Regions from separate parts of the Bifidobacterium sp. ESL0704 genome, predicted to be linked through region 3. Evidence: riboswitches for the same ligand, from Rfam matches in the RefSeq annotation. Region 3 holds a riboswitch; each other region holds the start of a gene.
What was found. A riboswitch is a leader RNA that binds a small molecule or an ion and turns the genes downstream of it on or off. The one in region 3 is predicted to bind thiamine pyrophosphate.

Region 1 (4,060 bases), 380 kb from region 3:
CGGTCTTGATCTGACGGGTGTTCTTGGCGACGGCGAGGTCGGCGATGGTGGTGTCCGGGGTCTCGCCGGAACGGTGGGAGACCATGGAGGTGAAGCCGTTGGCCGTGGCGAGCTCGATGGCGTCGAGCGTCTCGGTGACGGTGCCGATCTGGTTGAGCTTGACCAGCAGGGAATTCGCGGCATGCAGGTCGATGCCCTTCTGCAGACGCTTCGGGTTGGTCACCAGCAGGTCGTCGCCGACGAACTGGAGCTTGTCGCCCATCTCAGCGGTGATCTTCTGCCATGCAGGCCAATCTTCCTCGGCGAACGGATCCTCGATGGAGACCAGCGGATACTTGGAGACGAGCTCCTTGTAGTAGTTCAGCATGTAGTCGGCATCGCGGTCGGCGCCGTCGAAGTGATAGGTGTTGGTGTCCTTGTTGTAGAACTCGGAGGACGCCACGTCGAGGCACAGGCCGATCTGCTCGCCCGGCTTGTAGCCGGCGGCCTCGATGGCCTGCATGATGTACTTCAGGGAATCCTCGTTGGTCTTCATCTTCGGAGCGAAGCCGCCCTCGTCGCCCAGACCGGTCTCATGGCCATCCTTCTTCAGGATGGACTTCAGGGTGTGATAGACCTCAACGCCGGCGCGCAGGGCTTCCTTATAGGAATCGAAGCCGTAGGGGGAGATCATGTATTCCTGGATGTCGGTGGCGAAATCGGCGTGTGCACCACCGTTCATGATGTTCATGTTCGGAACCGGCAGGATGTGGCCGTTGGTGCCGCCGATGTAGCGGTAGAGCGGCAGTTCGGCGGATTCCGCGGCGGCATAGAGGGCCGCGAGCGAGACGCCGAGGATGGCGTTGGCGCCGAGCTTGCCCTTGTTGGGGGTGCCGTCGAGCTCGATCATGGTGTCGTCGAGGGCACGCTGGTCGGTGGCGTCCATACCGATGACCTTGGGGGCGATGACCTCGTTGACGGCCTTCACCGCGTCGAGGACACCCTTGCCCTGATAGCGGGACTTGTCGCCGTCGCGGCGCTCCCAGGCCTCGGCCTCGCCGGTCGAAGCGCCGGAGGGAACCAGGCCGATGCCTTCGGCGCCATCAACGGTGTCGAGGGTGACCTTGACGGTCGGGTTTCCACGGGAATCGAGAATCTCGCTGGCATATACGCTTTCGATTGCTGCCACAATTACTCCTTTAAAGCTGGACTTACGTTAACAGTTCCAAGATTAATGTCTTTGATGGACGTAAACCAGCGAAATCGGCTTTTTTATGTGAGCGCTCACATATAGCGTGCGGACAAATTCTCCATATCTGCCGGGTCGCTAACGAGCTTTTCGTTTACCCAAGTCTTGAACGATTCGCGTCTCGATGTCCAGCTCGGGAGTTCTAATGCTTTTTGACATGGGGTGCCCAAGCCGAATGTCTGAAAAATACTGGCGCGCGACAGCGCAAAAGCGAACCGGCCGGGCTGAGATCATACCCATCGAACCTGATGTAGGTAATGCTATCGAAGGGATGTCCGATGCACAACGTTGCTGTGCGTCCGAAAAGCCATTCGGCAACTTCATCATCAGCATCGTCGACATCATCGGGCATGCGGCATATCGTCGGCATCCTCGATGACGCTGAAACCATGCCCTCCAAACGGGGTGCAGGCGCGAACCTGCTGCCACGGGAAGGCATGAGACTGCTGCGGATGACCGGCCCCTGGCTTTCCACGCTCGCTTTATGTCTCTGGTGGTTTTTCGCCACCTTGTCTCCAGCTGATTCTCGGCCTCTGCCCTCGCCTATCGAGGTTATCAAGGCATGCGGCGATCTGAACGCCGAAGGCTTGCTCTTCCCCTCGATCGGCATCAGTCTGGCCCGCGTGCTTTTGGGTCTGGTGCTGGGCATCGTCCTGGCCGTGCCCATCGCCGTCATCGCAGGCGCGTCAGCCATCGGCTTCGACCTTGTCGACAAACCGGTGCACATGCTGCGCGCCATACCGTTTCCAGCGCTTTCACCAGTGCTCATCATCATGCTGGGCATCGATGAATCCATGAAGATCGCGCTGATCGCCATTGGGGTGTTCGGTCTGATCTATGTCAATGTGCGCGACGGTATCCGTAACCTTGACCCCAAGCTCATCGAACTGGCCCAGGCATATCGATTGCCCAGACCGTTGGTGCTGCGCAGAATTCTTTTCCGGGGAGCCCTGCCGAGCTTCATGACCGGCCTGCGCTTCGCCATCACCGTGGCCTGGATCGCGCTAGTCACCTGCGAGACGGTCAATTCGTCGGTCGGCATCGGCTACATTCTCTCACGCGCCCAGCAGTTCTCACGTACCGATCAGATGGTGCTGTGCATCGTGCTCTACGCCATCTTCGGCCTTTCAAGCGAGGCCATCGTCGGCATGCTGCAACACGCGCTGACCCCATGGATGCGTAAGCACTGAGCCGAGTCGCTGCCCTGTCGGAATCATTTCTTATCAAAGTGCGGCAACTTCCCCATCTCAAGCCACCAGGCAAATTCGACTTACACAACAGACAACATTGAAGAAGGAAGATTATGACAAACCATCTCATCTCATCGTCGTTGAGCAAACATCATTCCGCGATACGTCGTCTATGCGCGGCGACCTGTACGCTAGCGGCCGTCGTGGCGTTGGCCGCCTGCGGCGCCCCTTCAGGGACATCGGGCACGTCGAAACCCGAAGACACCGTTCGCGTCGCCTACCTTTCGACGGCGAACTACCTGACCACGATACACAGCGAGTCATTCGTGGCCGAAACGATGAAGCCTTACACAGCCAAGTTCATGGGACCGTTCAACCCGCCGGACACCTCATACAAAGCCGTCTTGGCAGGCAAGGCCGACGCCGCCAGCACCGGGCTGGGAGCCTTCATCGATTTCATCGACCAGAAGCAGCCGTGGGTCGCCTTCGCCATCGAATACTATGACGGGGATTCCCAAGGCATCGTCGCCGCGCCGAATTCAAAGGTCACCACACTCAAAGAGCTCTACGGCAAACGCATCGGCATCGACAAGAAAGGCGCCACCGGCGATTACGTCGTCAACGCCGCGTTCCGCCATGCCGGGCTCGATCCGAAAAAAGTCACCGAAGTCGAGCTGAGCCAGACGGATTTCGCCGCCGCGTTCACATCCGGAAAAATCGACGCCTTGGCCACCTACGACCAGAACCTCGCCACAGCGATGGCCACCCCCGGTGCCCGCCTCATCACCAATGGACAACACTATGATTCCAAGAATGTGAGCGTGCATATGGTATCGAAGAAATTCGCCGACACGCACCCGCAAATCGTCAAGAAACTCTATCAGGCGTTGGTCAAGGAATCCGACAAGGCCCAAAAAGATCCCGAGTTCATCTATCAGACCTACAAGCAATTCGGAGCCTCCGACACCATCATCAAGCAGGTGAGAAAATTCGATATACCGAAGATCCTGCCGGTGGACGCCAAAGGCAAGAAGATGGTTGACGACATCGCACAGCAATATGTCGATTTCGGTTTCATCAAGACCAAACCGGACATCGACTCCCATATCATCGACTGCACGAAATGAGGGCGAATATGCCGCCACGGCTTTCAAGACAATCCGACGATCGTCCCCTGCTCTGTCTGCGACATATCGGTCTCTGCTTTGCCGATAAACCAATCCTCCGCGATATCAACGCCACGGTGAATACAGGCGAATTCGTCTCGCTGATCGGCCGCTCAGGATGCGGCAAATCTACGCTGCTGCGCATTGTAGCGGGACTTCTTACGCCGCTCACCGGAACGATGGAGGCCACACAATCGTTCGCGCTCGCCTTTCAAGACGCCAGGTTGGTGCCGTGGATGAGATTGTGGGACAACGTGACATTGGGGTTGCCGGGCTCGAAGAGCGACCGGAGAAATATCGCACAGAAAGCCCTGGCGCAGGTGCAGCTTGCCGACCACACCGATTCCTGGCCCTCGTCCCTTTCCGGTGGACAGGCGCAACGGGCCTCGTTGGCCAGGGCTTTGGTACGTGATCCCAAGCTTCTGCTGCTCGACGAGCCATTCGGCGCCCTTGATTCGCTCACACGTTTTGACATG
Region 2 (4,060 bases), 490 kb from region 3:
TCCTGTCCGATGTGCACGCCGTCGACTTTGATGCCCATATCCCGGCACTGCCAGGCGGCATCCACACGGTCGTCGATGACCAGCGGCACGGATTGCGAGGCACCGGCCTGCGCGATGACTTCGGCGCTCTGCCGCGCGATTTCGGTGATGTCTCTGGCGTCTCCGGGCTTGACACGAATCTGGACGAAGGTGATGCCACCGGCCAAGGCCTGTTGCACGATGTCGGGGACAGGCCGCGATTTGGTGTCTGCCGGGCCGAGCACGAGGTAGGAACTCAGGTCGAAGTTCTTGCGCATGGAGGCGAATGATGGATTGTTGATGGTCATGATGATTGGCTCGATTCTTTGAAATATCAGTGATGGTGTTGGTGCTGGAGAGCAAAGGCCCGCAGCGGATTGTCCGAATCGGATTTATGCGGTTGACTGGAAGGCGCTGCTGATCGCTTCTAATCCCACGAAAAAGGATTTGACATCGGGCAAGAGGCAGGAAACCAGGCTTTCTGCCTCTAACCCATGCGGAATGTACATTTGCCGTTGCGTTAGAGGCAGGTTGCTAGCATCTTTGCCTCCAACAACGCTGTTTCGTGCGGATTGGAAGCCTTCCGCCTACGCCAAGATTGGTGAGGCGGCGATTTGCTCGGGTGTGGTCGACCACAGGCCGTCGAGGAAGGCGACCTGGAATGAACCCGGGCCGTGCGAATTGGACTCGCCGGTCTCGCTGGCACGGTTGTAGAGGGCGCTCGCGGACAGTGCCGCGGTCAGAGGATCGGCAACGGCCAGATAGGTTGCGGTCACACCGCCAAGCGAACAGCCGGCTCCGGTGATCTTGGTCATCATCGCGCTGCCGCCGGGCAGACGATAGGTGTGCTCGCCGTCGGTGACGAGGTCGGTTTCGCCGGAAACAGCGACCGCGCCTTGGCCTTGTGCGTCGGACTTGGCGATGAACCGTGCAAGTGCCTTGGCGCTGGCCTCGGCCGCCTCGACGTCATCGGCGGATTCCACACCCACCGGTCCGCTGGATTGCTTTGAAGCGTCTTTTTTGCCATCCACGGCATCCTCATCCAGCGGCAGCTCCCACATCTCGCGCAGTTTGATGATCTCGGAAGCGTTGCCGCGGATGATGGTCGGCGGGGCCGCCTTGAACGACTTCAAAATGGCGGTGCGTGTGGTGCCCATTCCCGCAGCCACCGGATCCAACACCCAGCGATGGCGATCGGCGTGGAATTTCTGCGTGATCTGGGCCAACGCGTCCTTGTAGAACGGCAGCAACGTGCCCACGTTGATATAGCTGGCCCCGCTTGCCGCTTCTCCGCCCGCGATGTCGTCAGGCAGGAAGCTCATCGCCGCGGTGCCGCCCGCTGCCAGCTGGGCGTTGGCGACCAGATTGATGGTCACGAAGTTGGTGAAGGACTGGGCCAGTGGCGTGGTGTCGCGCACCGTCTGCGCGGCCTTGCGAATGAGCTCGCGCAACGGGTCGTTCGCCGCCAAATCGTTGAGATTACTGAGATTGCTGTTTGCTGATGAGTATGCGTCATTGACCATATTCGCGTCTCCCTACGATGGTATTAACCAACAGGTTCCAAGGGTCGAGCATTGTGCCCGTCTCAACTTGCGTGACCGCCGCAGCGGCTTCGCAGGTTCCCCTGCACTTACAGCTCAAGACGCTATGTCCTTCATTGGACAAGAGATTGTGGCACCTATTCGCGTGCGGATGGCCGACGCTTTGTGTGGGATTCTGAAAACGCGTGCGGCATGGGTTTGCGGCATTTGAACAGCATTAAGCCGCAAACCCATGATGGATGGGTCGTTTATCATGGGTTTGCGGCTTTGAAATATACCGATGCCGCAAACCCCGAATAAAGAGGTTGCTTATCATGGGTTTGCGGCTTTTCCCCTTAATCAAGCCGCAAACCCATAATCGAGGCCATGGTGCCGATGTCTCCGGTTCACGGTTGTCGTGTTGGGTGCGGCTTGGTTGAAAGTCGGGTTGTCGGAGACTTACCAGCGCACGGAGATGCGCTCGCGGTCATGCGGATGCTCGGTTTCGATTTCGTCGACCATGGCGATGGCGTAGTCGGCGTAGCTGATGGCGCTTTTGCCGTCCGCGTCGGTGGTGTAGTCCTCGCCTGCAAGCACGTAATGTCCGGTGCGCTCGCCGTCGGCTTGGAAGTCGCCGGCAGGGCTGATATAGGTCCAGTGCACGTCGTCGCGGCGGCGTAGCGCATCGAGCGCCTTGCCCATTGCCAGCGGCACGCCCTTGATGGTGTCGGGGAACGAATCCGAAAGCTGGGCCGTGTGTTCCTTGTTGGTGTAGAGGCTTCCTGCACCGCCGACGACCAGCAGCCGCGTGTCAGTACCGGAAAGAATATCGGCCAGATATTTCAGCGAGGTGCTGTATTCGTCGAATTTTGCCGGATCAAAAACACCGAAAGCGTTCACCACCGCGTCGAAACCGGCGAGGTCGGTGGCCGTGAGGTCGTACAGGTCTTTGATGATGGCGTGCTGGGCTTCGGTTTTGTTCTCGCCGCGCACGACGGCGGTGACGTCCATACCGCGTCTGACGGCCTCGGCTGTAATGAGCCGTCCGGCCTTGCCGTTGGCGGCCACGACTGCGATGTTCTTGCTCATGGGTGCTTCCTTTGCTTGCGATGTCGGGTGGACGCGATTTGGTCCATCTCGTTGAAGTGTGTCGCCGCTATGGTATGCGGCATTACTTTTCACTATAACGTCAATCGTCATGCTGGGTGTTCCGGTGACACGTGAGATAGTAGATAGGTCTTGCAAGCCTTGGTATTACGCGGAAAGCGAGTGAAACGGGCCGACTGCGAATATGCCTTGGGGTGAATGGCTTTCAGCGGTGACAGCGGTGCTTCAGGCAACAGATTCGGGCAAGCCGCCTGGCGCTGGTCAGAGCCGTCGTTCTGAGCGTGGTTTCCGTCTTCAGTCTTCGACCTCGGTGTCCCACCCGGAAATCAAGGCGTCAAGGGCTTTGCGGTATTCGACCTGCATGCTCCATGGAGTGGCGGTGTCGGTCAAAGGCGCCAACAACGTAGCCAGTTCGGGGGATTGGCGCATGGCCTCTTCTCGAGTTTCGTCTGAAGGGTCGGTGCTGGATCGTTCGCTGTCGCCGAAGGGCGCGACGGCTTCGGCCAGCACGTAGCCGGTGGTCAGGATGGTGGCTCCCTGAATCAGCCCCAGCAGATCGTCCGGCGGATTCTTTTCGGCGAGAACGGGCATGAACGGTTTGATGGCGTCGGCGAGCAGCTGATATTGCTCCAACGTATCGATGGGATGAGTGGCTACCAAAATGGCCGCGTTGGGGTGCCTGAGCAAGGTGGTGTGCAGCTTTATTGCGTAGCGCTTAACATGGTTTTTCCAATCGCTGGCAATGGCATTGGCCGCCGCACCTGATGTTTTTTCTGGCTTCGTGTCTGTTGGCGTATGGGTGAGCGTATCGGTCGTTCTGTCGGGAGCGTTGCCGTTTCCGGCGTTGCCGTCGTGATTCACCGATGCCTCGGCGCCGCATGCCTCGCCGGTGGTTTCCTTGCTTGGCTCCTTGTCGTCAAGTCCGGCAAGCGTCTCGCGCCAGATTTGTTCGGCGATGCCGTCGAGCAATGCGTTCTTGTCGGGTAGATGCCGGTATAAAGCCGTGTAGGAAACGCCGATTCGCTTGCCCAACGCTCGCAGGCTTAAGGCGGCAAGGCCATCCTCGTCCACAATGGCCAGCGCATTCCTCAAGAGCGTTTCCCGGTTGAGCGTGCCTCTGTTTGTGCCGGTTTTTGCGGTTTTGGCCTTGCCTGCCATGCATCCCTCACTACCTGTCGCACAATGTCCGGCTACTGATCGGGTAGCCGGACATCGGACGTTCTGCTGTCGTTATCTGTCCACTTTGGCCTGCCTGCGATATCCTGCCAGAACCAACAGTGCCAATACTACGCTCACCGCTACGATGACGCCCGTCGGTTTGAGGATGTCGTCGACATGCGCGCCTTTAAGGCTGACGCGTTCGATGGCGTTCAGCGTCCAGTAGATCGGCGAGAGTTTGGCGACGGGCTTGGCCC
Region 3 (4,060 bases):
GCGCAAGAGCGCCATGGCTTTCTTCTTGGCATCATCCTCCGGTGTTCCGGTTCGCACAAGCCCGAGCATGACTTCTTCCAGTACGCTGCCACGCGCGAACTGATGCTCGGGATTCTGGAAGACGTAAGAGACACGCGCCGCGAGTTCAGTGGATTTCCAATCCATCGGAGAGTTGCCGCTGGCCCCCTTGGCGAGCTGCACAGAGGCTTCGACGCTGCCCGCCACAGGCCGCAGGAGGCCTGCGAGAGTCAGTGAAAGCGTGGACTTGCCGACACCGTTGCGCCCTACTAGAGCGGTGATCTGCCCGGCCGCGAACGAAATGTTGATATGGTCGGCTATGGGCTTGCCGTCGCGGCCGATCGATAGGTCATTAGTGGAGAGCAGCGCCTTGCCGTCGCCGATCGCGGGATCGCTGGCGGGCTCGTCATCGGTATGGATTCGATGGATTTCGTCTTCCGGACGGCGATATCTGCTGGGCATCCAGATACCGAGCGCCGCAAAGTCGAGGTCACGGTTGGCAAACACATCGTCCGGCGTGCCGTCGGCGACCACGATGGTACGACGGAATCCGCTGTGGTCGATTTCGGCAGCGTCGCCGACCTGCGTGACGCGTGCCTTGACCTGATCGTCGGATTCAAGACCCAGAACGACGACCCGGTCGATAAGGTCGATCCAAGGTCCGGCGCGGTGCTCGACCAGCAGCATGGTGGCTTCGGTGTCGCGTAACACGTTGGAGACCGCGCCGATGACCTGCTCGACGCCTTCAGGGTCAAGGTTCGCCGTGGGCTCGTCCAGAAGTAACGCGCCGGGCTGCATGGCCAATGCCCCGGCCAAGGCGAGGCGTTGCATCTGCCCGCCGCTCAAGTGCATGGTGGAACGGTGCAGCTGCAATCCTTCAAGGCCTACGTCGGCAAGACTTTGCCGCACCCGCTGCCAGATCTCGTCACGCGGCACGCCCATGTTCTCCGGACCGAAGGCCACGTTGTCGCCGAGGCGTTCGAAGATCGTCTGCGCATCCGGGTCCTGCAGGACAAGGCCGACACGGCCATGGGCGGCGACGGCCGGGATGCCGTCGATGAAGACGCCGCCTTCGGTGATGCCGCCTTCCGAATCCTCGATGGCGACCACCGGGGCGCCTTCGCCCGGCCTGTCCTCGTCCGTGCTTTGGGCAACCTCCCCGCCGAGCAGGCCAGAAGCGGCTTCGAGTATCGTCGATTTGCCGATACCGGAGGCTCCCAGCAGGAGTACATGTTCGCCGGGGTGAATGTCAAGGTTCAGGCCACGCACGGCGAAATGCCGGCGCGAGGCATGGCGGTAGCCCCAGTTGCGGAAAGCGATAGCCGCAGGCGGCGCTTTGCGGGCAACCTTCTCGCCGGCAGGCTGCCCGGCCTGTGAAGGAGCCTGGCTCTCAGAGGCCGGGATATCCCGAACGTATGGTTTGTGTCGGTCGCCTTCACGCCTACCGCCGCCCTGAGATTGTCTGCCTTGCATACGTTCCCCCATCGATGCCTGAATTCTACCTGATACCACTCACTTGGAAGCGGCACGGACCTGACGGCCCGAAGCGAACTTGTCGATGGCACCGGTCTTGGCGATGGCGATATAGAGATACCACATCAGCACGCCGGCCACCAACGCCCCGGAGATCACCGTGGCGACCAGGTACCAGATGCCGTATGCACCCGTCATGTTGAAGCCTTGCAGATGGGTGAAGAACGTATAAGCCCAGCAGCCGATGGCCGATACCATGCCGGACAACGTGAGCGTGAGCAGGTTCCAGACCTTGTAGGCCACGCAGAGGAACACCACCTCGGCGCAAAGCCCCTGCACCAGCGCGATCAGGAAGGTTTCGGTTCCGCCCCAAGAATTGCCGAGCAGGGCCTCGAGCACGCCCGCCACGACTTCCGCATAGGTCGCGGCCCCCGGCTTGCGTACGATGACGGCCGCAAGAGGACCCGCAAAGAGCCAAAGCCCGTTCATCAGGCCGCCAAGGCCAGGGACAAGCGCGTCCAGCGGAGAACCGATGGGACCATACAGCAGAGCCGCGGCCCAGTAGACGAAAGTGCTGACCACGCCGATGACCGAAGCCACGGCGATATCGACGACACGCCATTTGAGATTCGGTTTGGAGATAATGGTCGTCTGATTTGATGATGTCATGATTTGTGCCTTTCTGTGGTGCACACCGTTTATCGGCGCGCATACCAAGGCACGGGAAAGAGAGACGTCCGTGCGCCGGCATTGTCCGGACTCACGTTCATTCGGTCGAGGAAATCCTCATCTCAGCCGGCCTCTAATGGCCAGCCCCCGTGTCAATTCGCCATCCTAGAGCAATCCCCTGTCAACTGTCAACGGGTGGTCGTGTGGGGATTGGGGCATACAATGCTTCGGAACGCTTACTGGCTGAGCCGTTAAGCGTGAAGCCCAGTGGGCTTCACGTAGGCGAAGTGAGCGCGATGTATCGAGCGCGAAGGCAAAATCTCCGATTTTGCATAGGCCGTGTCTTACGCCCGAACATCGCATATCCCCGCCCCACACTCTGTACAAGGAATCTGACTGACAGGGGTTGCGGGAGGTGGCTCACCAGCGAATAGCTGCCGCCTGAGTGAGGAGCCTTATGACATCGACCGCGCAATTGCGCCCGTATACATCGAGGAACCTTGCGCATGCGGCAGCTATTCGCTTGGAGTAGCACCGACCCTGATTCTGGACAAACTCGGCAAATCAGTCAGATATTTCATGCATTAGTGGCGGCGGCAGATATGCCATGCTGAGGAGTAAAGCTTGGCCAGTGCAAAATCGAAGATTTTGCCTTCGCGCTCGATACATCGCGCTCACTTCGCCTACAGGAAGTCCACAGGACTTCCCGCTTAACGGCTCAGCCCGGAGCGTGTCGAGCATTGTATGCCCCAACCCCCACACGACTGACGTCAGTGCAATCAGCTTATTTGCCTAGTTTGTCCAGAATCAGGGCCTCGGTGAGGACGTTGTTTTTAAGGCTCGTCAGGTCGATGGATTCGTTGGGGCTGTGGGCGTTGCCTTTGGGGTCTTCGGGGCCGGTGACCAGGACCTGGGCGTCGGGGAAGATGCGCTGCAGTTCGGGGATGAACGGAATCGAGCCGCCTTCGCCCTTGTTGATCGGCTCGACGCCGAACGCCTCGCGCATCGATTCCAGCGCATCCTGGGTGGCCTCGGCGTCGGGATCCATGCTCCAGCCCATACCGGTATCAAGCGTGGAAACCGTAACCTCGGCACCGAACGGGGCATGTCCGGTCAGGAAGTCGGTGACGGCCTTGGCTGCATCCTCGGGACGCTGGTTCGGTGCGGTGCGGATGGAAAGGCGGAAACGGGTCTCGTTGGCGATGACGTTGAACGAGCCCTCGACCGGGTGCGCATCGAATCCGATGACCGAGATGCTGGGCTTGGTCCACAGTCTCGAGGCCAACGAACCGGAGCCGGCGAGGCGATAGGAGGAGACCACCGAGGAATCGGCTCGGAAGCCGGCCTCGTCGAGGTCGCGCTGGAGTCCTCCAACGGGGTCGCCGCCAGTGAGTCCGGGAATGTTCAGCGATCCGTCCTCGGCATACATCGAGGCAATGAGCATGGCCGACAAGGTATTCGTATCAAGGACCGGGCCGCCGAACTGTCCGGAATGCACCGGATGCTCCAGGGCACGCACGGTGACATCCAGATCGGTGTTGCCTCGAAGGCTCGTGGTGAGACTCGGGATTTCGGCGCTCCAATTGCCGGAGTCGGCCACGATGATGACATCCGAATCGAACGCGTCGCGGTGGGACTCGATGAAGGGGATGAAACTCGCCGAGCCCATCTCCTCCTCCCCTTCGATGAAGACCTTGACATTGACCTTCAGATCGTCGCCCAATGCGTGCAACGCACCGGAATGGATGGCGATGCCGCCGCCGTCGTCGGTCGCGCCACGTCCATAAAGACGTCCGTCGATTTCGGTCGCCTTGAACGGGTCGGTATCCCAGGCCGAGGCGTCCGGGACCGGCTGGACGTCGTGATGCGCGTAGAGCAGCACTGTAGGCGCTTCGGGATC

Region 1: linked by a shared signal. The riboswitch ahead of OZX64_RS05865 (ABC transporter permease) and the one ahead of OZX64_RS04300 (ECF transporter S component) in region 3 are both predicted to bind thiamine pyrophosphate.
Region 2: linked by a shared signal. The riboswitch ahead of OZX64_RS02530 (hydroxyethylthiazole kinase) and the one ahead of OZX64_RS04300 (ECF transporter S component) in region 3 are both predicted to bind thiamine pyrophosphate.

What each region holds. Positions count from the first base shown of each region.
Region 1 is NZ_CP113929.1:1,630,996-1,635,055, forward strand. It holds gene eno (phosphopyruvate hydratase) at 1-1,168, opposite strand, end outside; TPP riboswitch at 1,377-1,517, shown strand; gene OZX64_RS05865 (ABC transporter permease) at 1,666-2,418, shown strand; gene OZX64_RS05870 (NrtA/SsuA/CpmA family ABC transporter substrate-binding protein) at 2,532-3,545, shown strand; gene OZX64_RS05875 (ABC transporter ATP-binding protein) at 3,554-4,060, shown strand, end outside.
Region 2 is NZ_CP113929.1:761,588-765,647, forward strand. It holds gene thiE (thiamine phosphate synthase) at 1-326, opposite strand, end outside; gene OZX64_RS02530 (hydroxyethylthiazole kinase) at 606-1,541, opposite strand; TPP riboswitch at 1,533-1,654, opposite strand; gene OZX64_RS02535 (NAD(P)H-binding protein) at 1,998-2,627, opposite strand; gene OZX64_RS02540 (TetR family transcriptional regulator) at 2,940-3,803, opposite strand; gene OZX64_RS02545 (ABC transporter permease) at 3,876-4,060, opposite strand, start outside.
Region 3 is NZ_CP113929.1:1,253,861-1,257,920, reverse strand. It holds gene OZX64_RS04305 (ATP-binding cassette domain-containing protein) at 1-1,503, opposite strand, end outside; gene OZX64_RS04300 (ECF transporter S component) at 1,531-2,160, opposite strand; TPP riboswitch at 2,210-2,321, opposite strand; gene OZX64_RS04295 (dipeptidase) at 2,945-4,060, opposite strand, start outside.